4 regions of the Arthrobacter sp. HLT1-20 genome follow, and region 1 is predicted to be linked to each of the others. Evidence: riboswitches for the same ligand, from Rfam matches in the RefSeq annotation. Region 1 holds a riboswitch; each other region holds the start of a gene.
What was found. A riboswitch is a leader RNA that binds a small molecule or an ion and turns the genes downstream of it on or off. The one in region 1 is predicted to bind S-adenosylmethionine.

Region 1 (4,210 bases):
GGCCAGTAGGAACTCATGACCTCCCAGAGCTTGCGCCCATACAGCAACAGGCCGATCGCCCGCTCCTGATCGAGCCACCACTGAAACAGCTCCTCGCTCGGCATGCTCCAGCCGATGTCCTCTCCGGGCGCGGCAACGTAGCCATCCAGTGTCAGGTTCATGCCGTAGATCAGTTTCCGCACAGCGCCATGCCTTCCGTCATCCGGTCCAGAAATTTAGCGTAATCGGTAACGAAACACGGTGTAAAGCACCACGTTGGCACCATTGCTATACTGCACGCCGAGGAACTTCGCTACCCGCTGTGCCGGGGGGCGCAGCGGGCGGACTAGGATGAGAAGAGGCGCTGGATTCGGCGGCCTATTCGTAGAAGAGGTGCGTTGTGCCCATCATGCTCGAACCATTGGCGACGAGTATTGTTGCTGCCTCGTCCAGCAGCTCATCCGGCTTTTCGCCCCTGTTCATGCTGGCAGTTGTGGGAGTCATCCTGCTCGGCATCTTCACCAGGTCGGCCAACCGCAAGCGCCGCGCGGCACGTGAGAACATCTACAACCCGGCCAACCCAACAGGCAAGGCGGGGGTGGCCCATCAACCAGGCAACGCCCCCTATGTGGGAACACTGCTCAACGGCGTCCCGATGCGCAACTACGACACCTCCCACGGACACCAGACAACCGGTTTCGCCAACGAGCGCATGAAGGCCGAGGCCGAGCTGAAGCGCCAGCTCGACGCCCTGGACACCGCACGCCGCAGCGGCCAGGTCACGGCAGAACAATACGCCGTCCACCGCGAAGCAATCTTCAAGAACTTCTAACCCCCGGCAACTGCCCTGTGGTGTCAGCTGCTGAAGAAGGATTCCTTCAGCAACTCCCCCACCACGGCCACCTCGGTGAGGAAGCCGTCGTGACCAATGGCGGAGTCGATGTGGTGGACAGCCACATCCCCGGGAAGCGCCGCTGCTAGGGCAAGCGACTGGGCCGGGAAGTACAGGCGGTCGCTCTTGACGGCCGCCACCAGGAACTCCACGCCCGCCGTTGCCGCCAGGGCCTGGCCCAGGGTGCCGCGGCCGCGGCTGACGTCGTGGCTCATCAACGCCTCGGTGATGGCAATGTAGCTGTTGGCATCAAAGCGTCCCACCAATTTGCGTGCCTGGTGGTCAAGGTAGCTCTCCACCTGGTACCTGTTGCCTGGTGCACCCAATGCCGCCAGGCGGCCGTGGCTGATGGTGTCCTCGCCACCTTGGGCCTGGCGACCAAAGCGTGACTCCATCTCAGTTTCCGAGCGGTAGTTGATGTGGGCAATCCGCCGGGCCAGTCCCAAGCCCGAGGTGGGGGCTGCGCCGTCGTAATAATCCCCGCCGGCAAAGTTGGGGTCTTGGCGGATGGCGAGGGTCTGCGTCTGGGCAAAGGCGATTTGCTCAGCCGTGCTGGCAGCGCAAGCCGCCACCACGGCGCAGCGCTGCACCCGCTCCGGGTAACTCGCCGCCCACTCCAGGGCACGTGCACCGCCCATGGAACCGCCAATGACGGCGTGCCACAGCTTCACGCCCAGCTTGTCGGCCAGGCGCGCCTCGGCGTGGACCGAGTCCCGGATGGTGACGAAGGGGAAGCGGGAACCGTACGGCTTGCCGTCGCCGGCGATGCTGGAGGGGCCGGTGGTGCCGTAGCAGCCGCCGAGCATGTTGGCGCACACCACAAAGTACTTGTTGGTGTCGATGACTTCCCCGGGGCCCACCAGGCCTTCCCACCAGCCGTCTTCCTCGGATTCGCCGCGACTCACGTGGGTGCTGCCGGTCAGGGCGTGCTGGATGAGGACGGCATTGTCGCCCGCCTCATTCAGCGTGCCCCAGCATTCAAAGGCCATGGTGACCGAAGGCAGTGATCCCCCGGCTTCCAAGGGCAGTGCGCCGATCTCAAGAGAGCGCAGCACACCGCCGCCCTGGCCCACGGCTGCGGAGAATTCCTCTCCCACGGGTGTGGCCTCCACGGAGGCAAAGCCCGGCGCCAAAACGCTGTTTTCCTCCGTGCGTTCCACGGCGATCACGCTAATTTTGCTGCGCGGAATCCGGCTTCGAGGTCGGCAAGGATGTCTGCGATGTTCTCAATGCCTACGGAGAGGCGGACCAGTCCGGGGCGCACGCCGGCAGCCAGCTGCTGCTCCGGTGAAAGCTGCGCATGCGTGGTCGACGCCGGGTGGATGACCAGGGAGCGCACGTCGCCAATGTTGGCCACGTGTGAGTGCAGTTCCAAACCATCAACAAAGCGCTTGCCAGCTTCGGCACCGCCCTTGATGTCAAAGGCGATGACGGCGCCGGTGCCCTTGGGACCGTACTTGCGGCCACGCTCAAACCAGGGGCTGGAGGGGATTCCCGCGTAGGCCACGGCGTCCACGTTCTCGTTCTGCTCAAGCCATTCTGCAACGGCAACCGCGTTGCTGACATGGCGCTCCACACGCAGGCTGAGCGTCTCGATGCCCTGGGCAATGAGGAAGGCGTTGAACGGTGCCACGGCCGAGCCGAGGTCGCGCAGCAGCTGCACGCGAGCCTTGAGGATGTAGGCCAAGTTGGCACCGAGCGCGCTGCCAACACCCAAGTCGCGGGCGTACACCAGGCCGTTGTAGGTGACATCCGGGGTGTTGAAGCCGGGGAATTTCTCCGGGTTGGTGGCGAAGTCGAACTTGCCGCCGTCGACAATCACGCCCGCGATGGCGCTGCCGTGGCCGCCCAGGTACTTGGTGGCGGAGTGGATGACAATGTCGGCACCCCATTCCAGCGGGCGGATCAGGTACGGAGTCGCCAAGGTGTTGTCCACCAGCAACGGCACGCCGGCCTCGTGGGCAATGGCGCTGATGTTCTCAATGTCCAGGACGTCCTGGCGCGGGTTGGAGACAACCTCGCCAAAGAATGCCTTGGTGTTGGGGCGGACGGCAGCGCGCCATTCGTCCAGGTTGTCGGGGTCGGAGACGAACGTGACCTCAATGCCGAGCTTCTTCAGGCTGTGCGCGAACAAGTTGTACGTGCCGCCGTAGATGCTGGGGCTGGAAACAATGTGATCGCCGGCCTCCGCCAGGTTCAAGATGGCGAACGTGGTTGCTGCCTGGCCGGAGGCGAGCAGCAGTGCCGCCACGCCGCCTTCCAAGCTGGCAATGCGCTGTTCGACGGCGTCCTGGGTGGGGTTGCCGATGCGGGTGTAGATCGGCTCCAGTTCAGCCAGGGCAAACCGTGCGGCTGCGCTTTCGGCGGAGGGGAAAACAAACGATGTTGTCTGGTAGATGGGCAGGGCGCGTGCACCTGTGGTGACGTCCGGCTCCTGGCCTACGTGGATCTGACGGGTTTCAAATGACCAACCGTTGCTCATGGTTGAGTTCCTTCACACTAGAGGCCTGCGCCAAAAAACCCTCCGACGCAGCATGCGTGAAGGGCCTTAGACTCGATGGCCCGCGCTTGCACTGGAACCGGGCGGCTCAGTGCCAGGTCTTCACCCGGGGCACCCCACCGCGGAAGGAGGGTTGCCGGTCAGCGAGCCGGGGCTTGTCGCTGACACTCATGACCTACATCCAGTGTGGAAGATCCGTTCATGCGCCGCAAGATTGTGACGAGTTTATGACCTTGGCCGAACATGTGCTTGAAATTTGCGCCAAAAAGTGGCACCAGCTGAACTTATGAGAAATCCGGCCGCGGTGACTACGCAGATAACGCCCTCTCAACGTGCTGAGAGGGCGTTATGTGCGTAGTCACGGGGCAAGAAGGCCCGCGCGGCGCAAAGCCTCGGCCATGGCCGTGTTTGCCGACGGCGGAGGAGTTGCGGGGCGTCCGGCACGGTCGCCGCCTCGTCCCTGGGCGCCTTGCCCCTGGGGGCCAGGTTGGGCTCCCCCAGTCCGGGACTGCTCGCCGCCGCTGGGTGCGGGCCGCCCGGAGGCACGGACACCGGAAGGGCGGGAGCCGGCGTCGCGCTTGCCCCCTGCGTTGGCATCAGAAGCGGCGTCATCCAGTCGCAGGGTGAGCGAGATGCGCTTGCGCTCCGGCTCCACCTCCAGGACCTTCACACGCACCACCTGGCCCGATTTAACCACCGCGTGCGGGTCCGAGACAAAGGAGTTGCTCATGGCCGAGACGTGCACCAGCCCGTCCTGGTGCACGCCAATGTCCACGAACGCGCCAAACGCGGCCACGTTGGAGACCGTCCCCTCCAGGATCATGCCGGGGCGAAGGTCG
Region 2 (4,210 bases), on a different contig from region 1:
TTCGGCCCTGTTGGCCGGCGGCGCCGTGGAGCAGCTGCACAGCTACCTCGACGGCAAGGTCAGCGTCATGGTGGGCCACTCCGGTGTGGGCAAATCCACCATGGTGAACGCCTTGACGGGTTCGCGGCGGGCCACGGGCGGCGTCAACGCTGTCACGGGCCGTGGGCGCCACACGTCCTCGTCGGCGCTTGCTCTGCGCATCGAGGACGGCAAACCCGGCTCCTGGATCATCGACACCCCCGGCATCCGTTCCTTCGGGCTGGCCCATGTGAACCCGGACCGGATCCTGCAGGCCTTCCCGGACCTGCAGCCCGGCACCGACGACTGCGAACGTGGTTGCAAGCATGACACTGCCGCAGTGAACTGCGGACTGGACCCCTATGTGGCCGCCGGGCTCGCGGGCGACGCCGGAGCCGCCCGCCTTGCCTCGCTGCGCCGCCTACTAGGCACCAGCGACAGGACAGAGGGCCGCGCTGCCGAGAAGGAACTGGGCATCATCGAGTAATCCCCACCTGGTTCGACGCCTGCGCACCCTACCCGGCCTATGTGGCGCCACTCTTGAAGTGGCGCCACATTCGTCAACAACCACGCGTAGGCGTACAACCGAGCATCATCAGCGGGCCCGAGGGCGTCGGAACCGGTGTTTGGCCCAAACCGCGATAGCGTGATGTACATGACGATTGAACCCCAGACGTACAACGACGACCTCCGCCTGGCCCATGTTCTGGCGGACAGCGTGGATTCGCTGACCATGGCCCGTTTCAAGGCCCTTGACCTGGAAATTGAGACGAAGCCGGACCTGACGCCCGTAACGGATGCCGACAAGGCCGCCGAGGAGTCGATCCGCAGCCAGCTGGCCCGGGTCCGTCCGCGCGATGCCGTGCTGGGCGAGGAGTTTGGCAGCACGGGCCATGGAACGCGGCGCTGGATCATCGACCCCATTGATGGCACCAAGAACTTTGTGCGCGGCGTGCCTGTCTGGGCCACGCTGATTGCCCTCGTGGATGAAGGCCGTCCCGTGGTGGGCTTGGTCAGCGCCCCCGCCCTGGGCAAACGGTGGTGGGCTGCCGAGGGAACCGGCGCGTACATGGGCAAGTCCCTGGCCGCGGCCACCCGCATTCGCGTCTCCAATGTTGCCGAGCTCAAGGACGCCTCACTGTCCTACTCATCGCTGAGCGGTTGGGCCGAGCGGGGCAACCGCGATGAGTTCATTGCCCTGACCGACGACGTCTGGCGCACCCGTGCGTACGGCGATTTCTGGTCATACTGCATGGTGGCCGAGGGCAGCGTGGACATTGCCTGCGAGCCCGAACTCAACCTGTACGACATGGCCGCCCTGGTGCCGATCGTGACGGAGGCTGGCGGCCGCTTTACCTCCCTGGAGGGCGCTGACGGCCCCTTTGGCGGCAACGCCCTAGCCACAAATTCCATCCTGCACACAGAGGTTTTGCAGCGCCTGAATCCCAATTGGGATGACCTGCTGGGCTGATCCAAGGCATTTGGCTCAAGCGTATTAAGTACGACGGCGGCTTCCGCCGTCGTTCTTTTTGCCCGCCTCCCGCTGGCCTGCAGGCAGCCTCCGGGCAGCCTCCGGGCAGCCCGGCGGTAACGCTGCGTTCATGACGTAACAAATGCGGGAAGCAATTTCTTGGGCTAATCTTTTTGGCATAGGTCACGAGTGCCAGCGCTAAACCCCGGTTTGCTGGCCGGCAACCCTCCTTTCGCGGCGGGGTGCCCCGGGTGACGACCTGGCCAGGCCGGAGCGGTCATGGCAAGCGCGGACTCCTTGGCTCCTCCAAGGGTCCAAAGGTGTCAAAGGAATTACCCATGAGCTACGCCCTTTTGGAAAAAACTTCCCTCGCAGAGTCCCCTCTTCTGCCCGTGGTGGGCCAGGAATTGGCCGCCCCCCTGATCCAGGGCGGGCATGTGCGCTACGCCAACCTCGACTACGCCGCCTCAGCCCCTGCCATTGAGGAAGTTGCCGCCCACCTGAACGAGGTCCTGCCGTACTACGCCAGCGTGCACCGCGGCGCAGGGTTTGCCTCCCAGGTCAGCACCTCCGTGTACGAAAATGCCCGCAGAATTGTGGCCAGCTTTGTGGGCGCCCGTCCCGATGACACAGTCATTTTCACGCGCCACACAACGGATTCCCTGAACCTTTTGGCCGGCTGTGTGCAAAGCATCCTGACCCAGAGGGGCTTCACCGAGGGCCGCTCCAACGCCCACGGCGAGGTCCTATACCTGGACATCGAACACCACGCCAACCTGTTGCCGTGGCAGGCACTGCCCCACCGTTCGGTGGTGGCCGCGGATTCCATCGCAGCAACCCTGGCCCGCGTGGAGACCCAGTTGCGGGCCGGAAACGTGCTCTTGCTGGCCGTCACGGGCGCCTCCAATGTCACCGGCGAGGTGCTGCCGGTCAACGAGCTGGCAGCCCTGGCCCACCACTATGGGGCCCGTATTGTGGTTGATGCGGCGCAGCTGGCCCCGCACCGCCGGATTGATCTGGCGGCCAGCGGCATCGACTACCTGGCCTTCTCCGGCCACAAGCTGTACGCCCCCTTCGGCTCGGGTGTCCTGGTTGGCCGTGCGGACTGGCTCGACGCCGGCAAGCCGCATTTGGCCGGCGGCGGGGCCGTGCGTGAAGTCCGGCTCGAATCAACCAGCTGGAGTGACGGCCCGGCACGCCACGAGGCCGGCTCCCCCAACGTGCTGGGCGCCGCCACCCTGGCCAAAGCGGCCGCAGCCCTGGCGGCGCTCGACGCACACGACTGGCACAGCCACGAGCAGCAGCTGCGCGGGCATCTGGTGGCCGGTTTCGCCGCGATTGAGGGCGTCAACGTCCATTCGCTGTTCACCGATTCCGCGGACTACCCGGAGTGCGGCAGCATCGGCGTGGTGAACTTTTCCGTCACCGGGTACGACGCCGGTTTGGTCGCCGCGTACTTGTCGGCCGAGCACGGCGTGGGCGTGCGCGACGGCAAGTTTTGCGCGCACCCGCTGTTGAACCGTTTGGGTTTGCCCTCGGGTTCATTGCGCGCCAGCTTTGGCGTGGGGTCCCGGCTTGAGGACGCGCAGCGCCTGATCAACGGCGTGGCCGCCCTGCTGCGCGACGGCCTCGGCTGGGACTACGTGGTTGACGCCGGCCGTTGGGTCCCCGCCAACGATAACCGCGAGTACCCGCACTGGGCTCCAAACACCCCGGGCACCGCCGGCGCAGCCCCCTGCAACACCTGAGCCACGCACCCGCTCCCCCGGGGTAAAGTTGAACGGGCAAAACGGCACAACTTTATGGGAGCACCATGGCAGGGGTAGGCGGACCGGTCTTCGACGAGGAGCGGCGCAAACATATGGCTGCGGCATTTCTGGAGGGCGGAAGCCATTACCACCAGGTCCGCCCCAGCTACCCCGGCGATTCCCTTGACTGGTTGATCGCCGGCTCCCCCCGCCCCATCCGGGACGCCCTCGATGTGGGCGCCGGAACGGGGAAGTATACTCAGTTGCTGGCCCGGCACGGGTGGACGCTGACGGCGGTGGACCCTTCGGCTGACATGCTGGCCCAATTGGCCGCCGAGTTGCCCCACGCCACCACCATGGTGGGCACGGCCGAACACCTGGAGCTGCCGGCCGGATCCATGGACCTGGCTGTGGTGGCGCAGGCCTGGCACTGGTGCGACCCCATCGCTGCCAGCACCGAGATTGCCCGCACGCTTCGCCCCGGCGGCAGCTTGGGCTTAATCTGGAACCAGCTCGACGTCGGCATCCCCTGGGTTCACCGGCTGGCACGGATCATGCACGCCGGCGACGTCCACAAGGCTGACTTCCACCCCACCATTGGCAAGGAATTCGCCGCCCCGCAAGCGCACAACACCCGCTGGAGCCAATCGTTGACGCCGGCGGCCATCATGGAACTGGCCAAGTCCCGCAGCTACTATCTCAAGGCCGCCGACCCCATCCGCGCCAAGGTCATGGCCAATCTGAGCTGGTACCTCCTTGACCATCTGGGGCACTCCCCGGGCGAAGAGCTCGAGCTGCCCTACGTGGCCCAGACCTGGCGCACCCACAAACTCGGCTAGGCTCACCGGCCCTGCCGGGGTTTTCAACGAATGCCCAGCGGCTGACCTTCTCCGGGCGGGCCTAGCGGTAGGCTGGAATACGTGAAACAAACTGCCACCTCCTCCAGCATCGAGGACTACGTCAAGGTCATCTA
Region 3 (4,210 bases), on a different contig from region 1:
ACAATGCGCAGGTTGACGGCGTCCTGAGTCTCCCGCCGGCGTCGTGAGAGCTTGAAGTTGCCGAACATGAGGAACAGGATCAAGCCAATATAGGGCAGGAAGAAAATGCACAACAGCCACGCCATGGCCGTTGTGGGGCGCCGGTTACCGGGAATAACCCCAAGCACCACAATGCGAATGGCCAGGTCCACCAACAAGATCAGAAAGGAAATCCAGGCGTTGGGTGTTGGCAGGCTAAACGCCGTCCAGATCATGCAGACCTCCCCAGGTTTAGCCGGCTAGTGCCTAAGCCAAGTGACAATAGCCTAACGGTAGTTGACGGCGCGGGCGTTCCTGCCCCTGGGCGTAACCTGCTGGCGCTATGCTGGGCCTGATTTTCCATTCTCGTTTTGACGAAAGAAGTTCAGCCATGAGCAACACCAGCCAACCCGAAGTAAGCGTCGATATTTTCGCCCTCGACCCCCTCAAACTCACCCAACAAGCCGTCAAGGGCCTGCGCATGGCGTTTGCCATCAGCGGCGCCGTAGCCTTGATTTTGGGCATTGTTCTGCTGTTCTGGCCCACCAAGACCCTGGCGGTGGTGGCCATCTTCTTGGGCATTAACTTCCTCATCGCCGGTGGCGTGAAGGTGGCGCTGGGTATTTTCAGCCACGGCCTCTCCACCGGCCTGCGCGTCCTGGACGTGGTCCTGGGCCTGCTGGTCCTGGTGGCCGGCGTGATCATCCTGCGCAACTCCGCGGCAAGCGGCGAGGCACTTTTGCTGTTCACTGTCATCTTCATGGGCATCGGCTGGATCATTGAAGGCATCGTGGCCATTGCCGAAGCCGGCAAGGGAGCCACCCGCACCTGGGCCATCGTCTTCGGTGCGCTCAGCATTCTTGCGGGCATCGTGGTGCTGGTTGTTCCGGTGTGGACGGCGCAGTGGCTGCTGCTCATGAGCGCCATCATGCTCATCATCCTGGGCATTGTTGGCCTGGTCCGCGCGTTCACCTTCGGCAAGGCGATCTTGAAGGCCAGCTAAGCTCTACTGCATGACAGTTTTGGTATTTCTGGATCCCGTTCACCCCGCCGGCCGGCTGGCCGACGCCTCATCCCCCACCATTTTGGCAACGGATCAAGGCGTGACACGGGGGGACGGGATTTTTGAGTCCCTCCTGGCCATCAACGGCGTTCCGCGCAAAGTCCAGGCCCATCTTGACCGGCTCGCCGGTTCTGCACTGACCATGGATCTGGCAATTCCGGCCGCTGAGGCCTGGCTGGCTGCCATTACGACGGCGCTCACGGCTTACGCTGGCGGCTCGCCCGCCGAGGACCAGGCTGTGGTGAAGCTGATTGCCACCCGCGGCCCGGAGGGCAGCAACACCCCCACCGCCTGGGTGCAGGTCTCGGCCGTCTCACCGGCCCTAGCCAAGCAGCGCGACGCCGGACTGTCAGTGATCCTGTTGGAGCGCGGCTACGACAGCGACATTGCCGCCCGCGCCCCCTGGCTGCTCATGGGCGCCAAGACGCTTTCCTACGCCGTGAACATGGCCGCCCTACGCCACGCCCACAGCCTGGGTGCTGACGACGTGATCTTCACGAGCCGGGACGAGCTGGTGCTTGAGGGGCCCACCTCGTCAGTGTTGCTGGCACACATTTCCGATGACTCCGGAGTCCCCGTGAAGCGGCTCATCACCCCGCACCTGGACACGGGCATTCTGCCCGGCACCACCCAGGGCGCGCTCTTCGCCGCAGCCAAGGAGGCTGGCTGGGAATTGGGCTATGGCCCCGTCACACCGGCGGACCTCCTCGATGCCGACGCCGTCTGGCTCATCTCCAGCCTGCGCCTGCTGGCCCCCGTGAACACCATTGACGGTACGGAGATCGGTACGGCAGAAAACCGCGCACAACTCAGCGCCGAACTCAGCGCCCTGTTGGCCACAACACTCTAGGCAGCCAGGGAGGCGGCCAGCTGCGCAGCTAGGCGGCTAAGCGGTCTGCCTCCCACTGGACGGGCACCAACGGGCGGAATTTGTTGGCCAACAGGATCAACACGATAGTTGCTGCAATGAATCCCACGGCAATGAACAGGCAGGTGACGGCTACGGCGCCATAGCCTCCGTTGGCCGGATTCAGGAACGGGTAGGCATACCAGCCGGTGACGGCGCCGCGGATCAGCGAGTAGGCCAAGTAGGCCAGGGGGAACATCACAGCAATCCACAGGCTACGCAGCGGGATCGGCTTGCGCGGGGACTGGATGAGCCAGTCTGCCACCACGGCCACCGGCATCACATAGTGCAGCCAGGTGTTGATCCAGGGCAGCAGCGAGCCAAGGTCCACATCCCTGAGCAGGGTGTTGAACACCACGCCCACCAGGGCCATACATACCACTGACACGCAGCGCAAAACCTGCCACAGCGGCCCAAGCTCTCTCCCGCGCCAGGTCAAAACAGCCTCCACCAGCAGCATCACGGCGGCAAAAATGTTGCCCAGATTGGTGAAGTAGCTGAAGAAGTTCAGTAAGGGGGAGCCGTTGCCCAGGTGGATGCCCAGCTGGGTTCCCACGGCAATCAGGGTTACGGCACCGAAAGCAAAGCGGATGGCGGCAAAGGCGCGGGTCATTGTCATGCGTACATCCTGCCACTTGGCGGGGCCGCCGTGCTGTAACGCTCCCGTCATGTTCAGCCACACTGAAACATTCTTGAGCCTGCTGCGCGGGCGATGTGTTACTTTTTCAAGTAAGTAATGAGTGCCAGCGTCAAGCCCTGACTCGCTGGCCGGCAACCCTCTTTCCGGCGGGGTGCCTCAGGTGACTACTTGGCAAACCCAGCTACCCAAGCCTTAGGTTTGCAAGCGTGAACACTTCATTGCGTGCTTTACAGCCAACCCTGTGAGGCACAGCCTCCCGCTTGCAGATTTCTTGGCTTTCTTGCACTGAGGAGAACACATGTCCGCGGACGAAACACCCCTTCCCTACCGGCTCATCACCGGCCCCGATGACAAGTCCTTTTGTGAGCGCATTTCAGCAGCTCTGACCGAAGGTTACGTGCTGCACGGCGGACCGGCCGTCACCTTCGACGGCACCGCAGTCATCTGCGCCCAGGCCGTGATCCTCCCGCAGGCCATCGCCATCAGTGATGCAGCAGTTGCCACGGCCGTGGATGAGCTGGACGCCGAGCTGGAGTTCGACGGCGAGGGCATCGCATGAGCTACGCGGGAGACCTGGCCCCGGCCACAGCATGGGAGCATCTGGCAGCGGGAGCTGTGCTCCTTGACGTCCGCACCCAAGGGGAATGGGCGCACATTGGCGTCCCGGACACCTCGACGCTGAATTTTGAGCCCGTCTTCATCCAGTGGAACCTAGACAGCGGACACAACAACCCGGATTTCCTGGCGCAGCTGTTGGCGGCTGTGCCCACGGAAAAACCGCTGGTGGTGCTGTGCCGCTCCGGCGCACGTTCCATTGCTGCGGCCAACGCCGCCACGGCAGCCGGGTACACGGCCTACAACGTCCTGGAGGGCTTTGAGGGTGAGCCGGACGCCAATGGCGACCGGGTCATCAACGGCTGGAAGAACCGCAGCCTGCCCTGGCGCTAACAACGCAACGGCCAGGCCGCCGTCGAACGTCAGTCAGTCACCACCGCAAGACCAGCGAAAAAGGTAAGTCATTGAGCAACTTTAACGAGCACGCCGCCACCTGGGCGCAGGACACCCAGGCCGTGCGCGGCGGGCTTGACCGCAGCAACTTCTCCGAAACCTCCGAGGCCCTGTTCCTGAACTCGGGCTTCGTGTACGAATCGGCAGAGGCCGCCGAGCAAGCCTTCACCGGCGAGGTGGACCGGTTTGTGTACTCCCGCTACGGCAACCCGTCCGTGGCAACATTCCAGGAACGCCTGCGCCTGCTCGAGGGCAAGGAAGCCTGCTTTGCCACTGCCTCGGGCATGTCCGCCGTCTTCACGGCACTGGGCGCCTTGCTGGCGGCCGGGGACAGGGTGGTTGCCTCACGGTCACTCTTTGGCTCGTGCTTTGTCATCCTGAACGAGTTGTTGCCGCGGTGGGGTGTGGAAACCGTGTTCGTGGACGGCCCGGATCTGGACCAGTGGCGCGAGGCCCTCAGCGTGCCCACCACTGCCGTGTTCTTTGAGTCCCCGTCAAACCCCATGCAGGAAATCATCGATCTGCAGGCCGTGTGCGATCTTGCCCATGCCGCGGGCGCACAAGTGGTGGCCGA
Region 4 (4,210 bases), on a different contig from region 1:
GCCAACCACCGCGCCCGTGCCCAGGAGCGCAATGCCCACCAAAACGCAGGACAGCACCAAGGCGCCCATGCCCGTCATACCAAACAGGAACGGCAGGATGGGGATGATGGCTCCGGAGGCAAAGAAGCAGAAACTGGATCCGGCGGCTCCCCAGGCGGTGCCCAGGGTTTCGTGGCTGTCGGCCGCTTCAAACTGATCGGGCTGCAGTGACAAGCTGGGATCGCAGTCGCAGCTGAACTGGCCCATGCGTTCGGCGGCCCTGTGCTCGGCCACTTCGCGGGACATGCCGCGGGCCAGGTAGACCAGCACCAGTTCATTGTTTTCCAGGTCCAGCGAAGCGGCGGCGGAGAGTGTGATCTGGGTGGGCTGGGAGGCATCCAGCAACTCGCGTTGGGAGCGAACCGAAACAAATTCCCCGGCACCCATGGACAAGGCTCCAGCCAGCAGGCCGGCAATGCCGCTGAACAACACCACCTGGCTGCCCACACCGGTGGCGGCCATGCCCATGACCAGGGAAAGGTTACTGACAAGGCCGTCGTTGGCACCAAAAACGGCTGCCCGGAAGGAACCGGAAAGCCTGTTGCGGCCACGGGCGGCCAAGCCCCGAATGACCTCTTCGTGGATGGATTCATCGGCTGCCATGGCGTCCGTGGCGTCGGCGTCGGTGGCGTAGGGGGATCTGGACTCAGCCCGTTGGGCCAGTGCTAAGACAAACACCGAGCCAAAACGCCGCGCCAGCAATCCCAAGAGCTGGTTGCGCAATGACGGGCGTAGGGGCGGGTTGGCATGCTCGCCCAGCAGGTTCAGCCAATGCTGCTCATGCCTGCCCTCGGCAGCGGCCAAGGCCGTCAGGATGGTTTTTTCCTCGCCGGTGCGGCGACTGGCCAGGTCACGGTAGACGGCGGCCTCGGCTCGCTCGTCGGCCAGATATTGGCGCCAGCGCTTGATTTGCGCGGGGCTCGGATTGCTTGTTGACACTGGGGATCTCCTCGGCTCAGCCCCTACTGTAGCCCGGATTTCAGCGGTTTTTCGGCCGGTTCCCCTAGCGAAAAATTTTAGGTGTGCCGCAACGTGGCCGCCACTTCAATCGCCATTCTTGGCATTCCCCGCACCGGCGAACTCGCATAGGCTCTAGTCTTAGCGGCGGCGCACAGTGCGGCCGCGGACCGGAAGGCGGCGTCGAGCATGGAAGTCCAGTTTCCGATGATGACGGGGGACCCGCAGGACTGCGGCGTCCTTATTCAATGGCGCGCGCCCGACGGCAGCACCGTGGTCGCCTACCAGGTCATCGCCGAGGTCACGATCGAGAAGTTCGACGCCGAGATCAACGCCCCCTCAGCCGGCACCTTGTGCTGGCGGGTCCAGGAGGGTGACGAAGTGGCTCAGGGCGCCATCATCGCCACGATCGAGTAGGCCCTGTGGGTGCAGTCAGTAGCGGTCGAGCTTGAAGCCCAGCCGGCGGCCAGCGCGCGAACCCGTCTGCGCCACCGTGACCACCAGCGTTCCGAGCTCGGCGATCCAGTGCGCGGGCCGAACAGCCGTCGCCAGGGCTTCCACCAGCAGAACTGGGTCAGCGGAGAAGTAGGCGCGGTGCCCGGCCGGGGTGAAGAAGTTGACGGTGCCCAGATTCACGTCCACGGCGGGCAGAACCGGAATGCCGTGGGGGTTGGTGGGGGTCTTGGCGCGCTGTGCAGGGGCAACGGAGATGAAAGTCATGGCGGGGCCTTTGTGATTGCTCTTGCCCGCGGATCCAGTCACCGCCGGCCGCTTCCTCATCCGAGCCACCCTGTGAACATGGGGTTGGCGTGCGACCAGTCGGAGCTTGGCATCGCATCTCTTGAAGCTGTCCCTCACATTACTCCCAAAACGTACGGGGGTGGGGGGGGGTGTCATACCTTCCTCCACCCCCCGCCGTCGCACCTTAAAGCAAAACTGACCCGCAGAAATCGACGAAAATCGCGTCAAAAACGCATTTTTCGTCGATTTCTGCGGGTCAGTTGGAAAAACGGAGGCTACTTCTGCAGCTGCGCAGGCACATCTTCCGGGTTGGAATCCGTGGCTGCGGCTGCCAGGCGGTCGTCCCAGGCCTTGCGGATGTGGGCCGGCGTGACGGGTGTCAGCAGGGAGACAACCACGTAAACCAGCAGCGAGGCACCCAAGCCGTAGTAGATGGGTTCGTTGGCGTAGATGCCGTCAACGCTGTGGATGACGTTGGTGGCGTACAGGACCAGCAGGACCACTGTCACCACGCAGCCCACAGACATGGACCAGGCGGCGCCCAGGCCGGTTCCGCGGCGCCAGGCCAGGCCACCGATGATGGCAACCAGGAGGCCGCCCACCAGGATGTCGTAGGCGATGGTCAGGGCGAACACCACGTCGTTGACAACAATGGAGATCAACACGACCAGCACGCCCAGGATCAGCACGTACCAACGGTTGGCGTTGACGTCGTGCTCCGGGTTTTCGGTGTCGGAGGTGTCGATCGTCTTGCCGAACCAGCTGGCCACGAAGGGCACAACATCCTTGCGGGCAACGGTTGCTGCGGCAATGAGTGAGCCTGATGCTGTGGACATCATGGCGGCGACGGCAGCGGCCATGACGATGCCGCCGATGCCCATGGGCAGGAGCTGGGTGGCGACCTCCGCGTAGACAACGTCCTTGCCGAGGTTGGCGACGTCAATGGTGGGCAGAGCCACGTAGGCGGCCATACCGATCAGGGCGCCAGCCACACCGTAGAGGATGCAGTAGATGCCGGCGGTGGCGCCGCCCCAACGGGCCACCTGGGGGTCGCGGGCGGTGAACACGCGCTGCCAGATGTCCTGGCCGATGAGAAGGCCCAGGGTGTAAACCACAAAGTACGTGATGATGGTCTGGACGCCGATGCCGTCCCACTGGAAGAAGCTCGCGTCAACACGCTCCTTGATGCCGCCCAAGCCGCCGGCTGCGTTCCAGGCGAAGGGAAGCATGAGGAAGAAGATACCCACGGTCTTGATGACAAACTGGACCTGGTCGGCCAAGGTGATGGACCACATGCCGCCAATGGTCGAGTACAGCAGCACGATGGCGCCACCCACTGCGATGGCCAGCCACCTGTCCCAGCCGAACAGCACCACAAAGATGGTGGCGTAGGCGCCGGTGGAGGTTGCCGAGATCATGATGGTGTACGCCAGCATGACGATGCCGGAGATCTTGGTGGTCTCCTGGCCGTAGCGCAGGCTCAGCATTTGCGAGACCGTGTAGATCTTGAGCTTTTGGATGGTGGGTGCGAACAGCAGGCTCAGCAAGAGCACGCCAACACCGATGGCCACAACCAGCCACATGCCGGAGATGCCGAACTTGTAGCCAAGCCCCACACCTCCCACTGTGGAAGCGCCACCGAGGACGACGGCGGCCATGGTTCCGGTGTAGAGGAAGGGGCCCAGCCGGCGTCCGGCGACGAGGAAGTCGCTGTTATTCTTAGTGCGCGATTTTCCCCACCAACCAAAGGCCAGCATGGCCACCAAATATATGACAACTATGGCGACGTTTAAGTCCACGAGATGCTCCAGTGTGTGAAGTAGTAGGGGAATGCCCCGAGTAATTATTGCCCGTAAAGCAACATTTGTTGTCTATTAGGCTAAACTGTGATGGTAGTTACAGTCAATGTGCCGCTTGAAAATCTTGCCGGCTGGCCGTGTTGTGAGGAGCCGCCATGAAAGCTTTGCCCCTGGAACCGAGCACGAATCCCGTGGCCATCGGGTCACGGATTAGGGCCGCACGCCAAGACCAAAGGCTGACCATTGAGCAGGTGGCCGACGCCACGGGGCTGACCAAGGGATTCCTTAGCCGGGTGGAGCGGGACCTCACCTCACCCAGTGTTGCCTCACTGGTTACACTGTGCCAGGTACTCTCGATCTCCATCGGCGAACTCTTCGCAGTGCCGGAAACCCACCTGACCCGAAAAGGTGAAGGCCCGCGGATCTCCCTGGGTGGCGAAGGCATTGTTGAGCGCCTGCTGACATCGCGCTCCGAACGGCGCTTGCAAATTCTTGCCGCCACCATTGAACCCTACGGTCGTGGCGAAGCTGAACTCTACGCGGTGGACTGCGACGTGGATGTCCTGCACATCATCAGCGGTGAGCTGACTCTGCGCATGACCCAAGAATCCTATGACCTGACGGCGGGGGACACGCTGTCCTTCCCCGGACGGGAACCCCATAGCTGGGAAAAC

Region 2: it holds a riboswitch for S-adenosylmethionine, as region 1 does, so the genes downstream of both, ACX80Q_RS15065 (aminotransferase class V-fold PLP-dependent enzyme) here and ACX80Q_RS11820 (bifunctional o-acetylhomoserine/o-acetylserine sulfhydrylase) in region 1, are expected to answer to the same signal.
Region 3: it holds a riboswitch for S-adenosylmethionine, as region 1 does, so the genes downstream of both, ACX80Q_RS02335 (DUF1737 domain-containing protein) here and ACX80Q_RS11820 (bifunctional o-acetylhomoserine/o-acetylserine sulfhydrylase) in region 1, are expected to answer to the same signal.
Region 4: it holds a riboswitch for S-adenosylmethionine, as region 1 does, so the genes downstream of both, ACX80Q_RS14665 (hypothetical protein) here and ACX80Q_RS11820 (bifunctional o-acetylhomoserine/o-acetylserine sulfhydrylase) in region 1, are expected to answer to the same signal.

What each region holds. Positions count from the first base shown of each region.
Region 1 is NZ_JBTNDR010000020.1:19,129-23,338, reverse strand. Features, by position in the region: gene ACX80Q_RS11835 (dihydrofolate reductase family protein) at 1-182, opposite strand, end outside; gene ACX80Q_RS11830 (hypothetical protein) at 389-811, shown strand; gene metX (homoserine O-acetyltransferase MetX) at 835-1,968, opposite strand; gene ACX80Q_RS11820 (bifunctional o-acetylhomoserine/o-acetylserine sulfhydrylase) at 2,037-3,353, opposite strand; SAM riboswitch class IV at 3,431-3,547, opposite strand; gene ACX80Q_RS11815 (Tex family protein) at 3,730-4,210, opposite strand, start outside.
Region 2 is NZ_JBTNDR010000033.1:12,460-16,669, forward strand. Features, by position in the region: gene rsgA (ribosome small subunit-dependent GTPase A) at 1-505, shown strand, start outside; gene hisN (histidinol-phosphatase) at 674-1,489, shown strand; SAM riboswitch class IV at 1,671-1,784, shown strand; gene ACX80Q_RS15065 (aminotransferase class V-fold PLP-dependent enzyme) at 1,828-3,237, shown strand; gene ACX80Q_RS15070 (class I SAM-dependent methyltransferase) at 3,303-4,076, shown strand; gene ACX80Q_RS15075 (metal-dependent transcriptional regulator) at 4,158-4,210, shown strand, end outside.
Region 3 is NZ_JBTNDR010000002.1:229,270-233,479, forward strand. Features, by position in the region: gene cls (cardiolipin synthase) at 1-254, opposite strand, end outside; gene ACX80Q_RS02320 (HdeD family acid-resistance protein) at 410-1,021, shown strand; gene ACX80Q_RS02325 (aminodeoxychorismate lyase) at 1,032-1,931, shown strand; gene ACX80Q_RS02330 (Pr6Pr family membrane protein) at 1,960-2,607, opposite strand; SAM riboswitch class IV at 2,721-2,841, shown strand; gene ACX80Q_RS02335 (DUF1737 domain-containing protein) at 2,927-3,187, shown strand; gene ACX80Q_RS02340 (rhodanese-like domain-containing protein) at 3,184-3,576, shown strand; gene ACX80Q_RS02345 (O-succinylhomoserine sulfhydrylase) at 3,648-4,210, shown strand, end outside.
Region 4 is NZ_JBTNDR010000031.1:29,708-33,917, forward strand. Features, by position in the region: gene ACX80Q_RS14655 (VIT1/CCC1 transporter family protein) at 1-978, opposite strand, end outside; gene ACX80Q_RS14660 (biotin/lipoyl-containing protein) at 1,186-1,413, shown strand; gene ACX80Q_RS14665 (hypothetical protein) at 1,429-1,716, opposite strand; SAM riboswitch class IV at 1,730-1,843, opposite strand; gene ACX80Q_RS14670 (sodium:solute symporter family protein) at 2,013-3,494, opposite strand; gene ACX80Q_RS14675 (helix-turn-helix domain-containing protein) at 3,692-4,210, shown strand, end outside.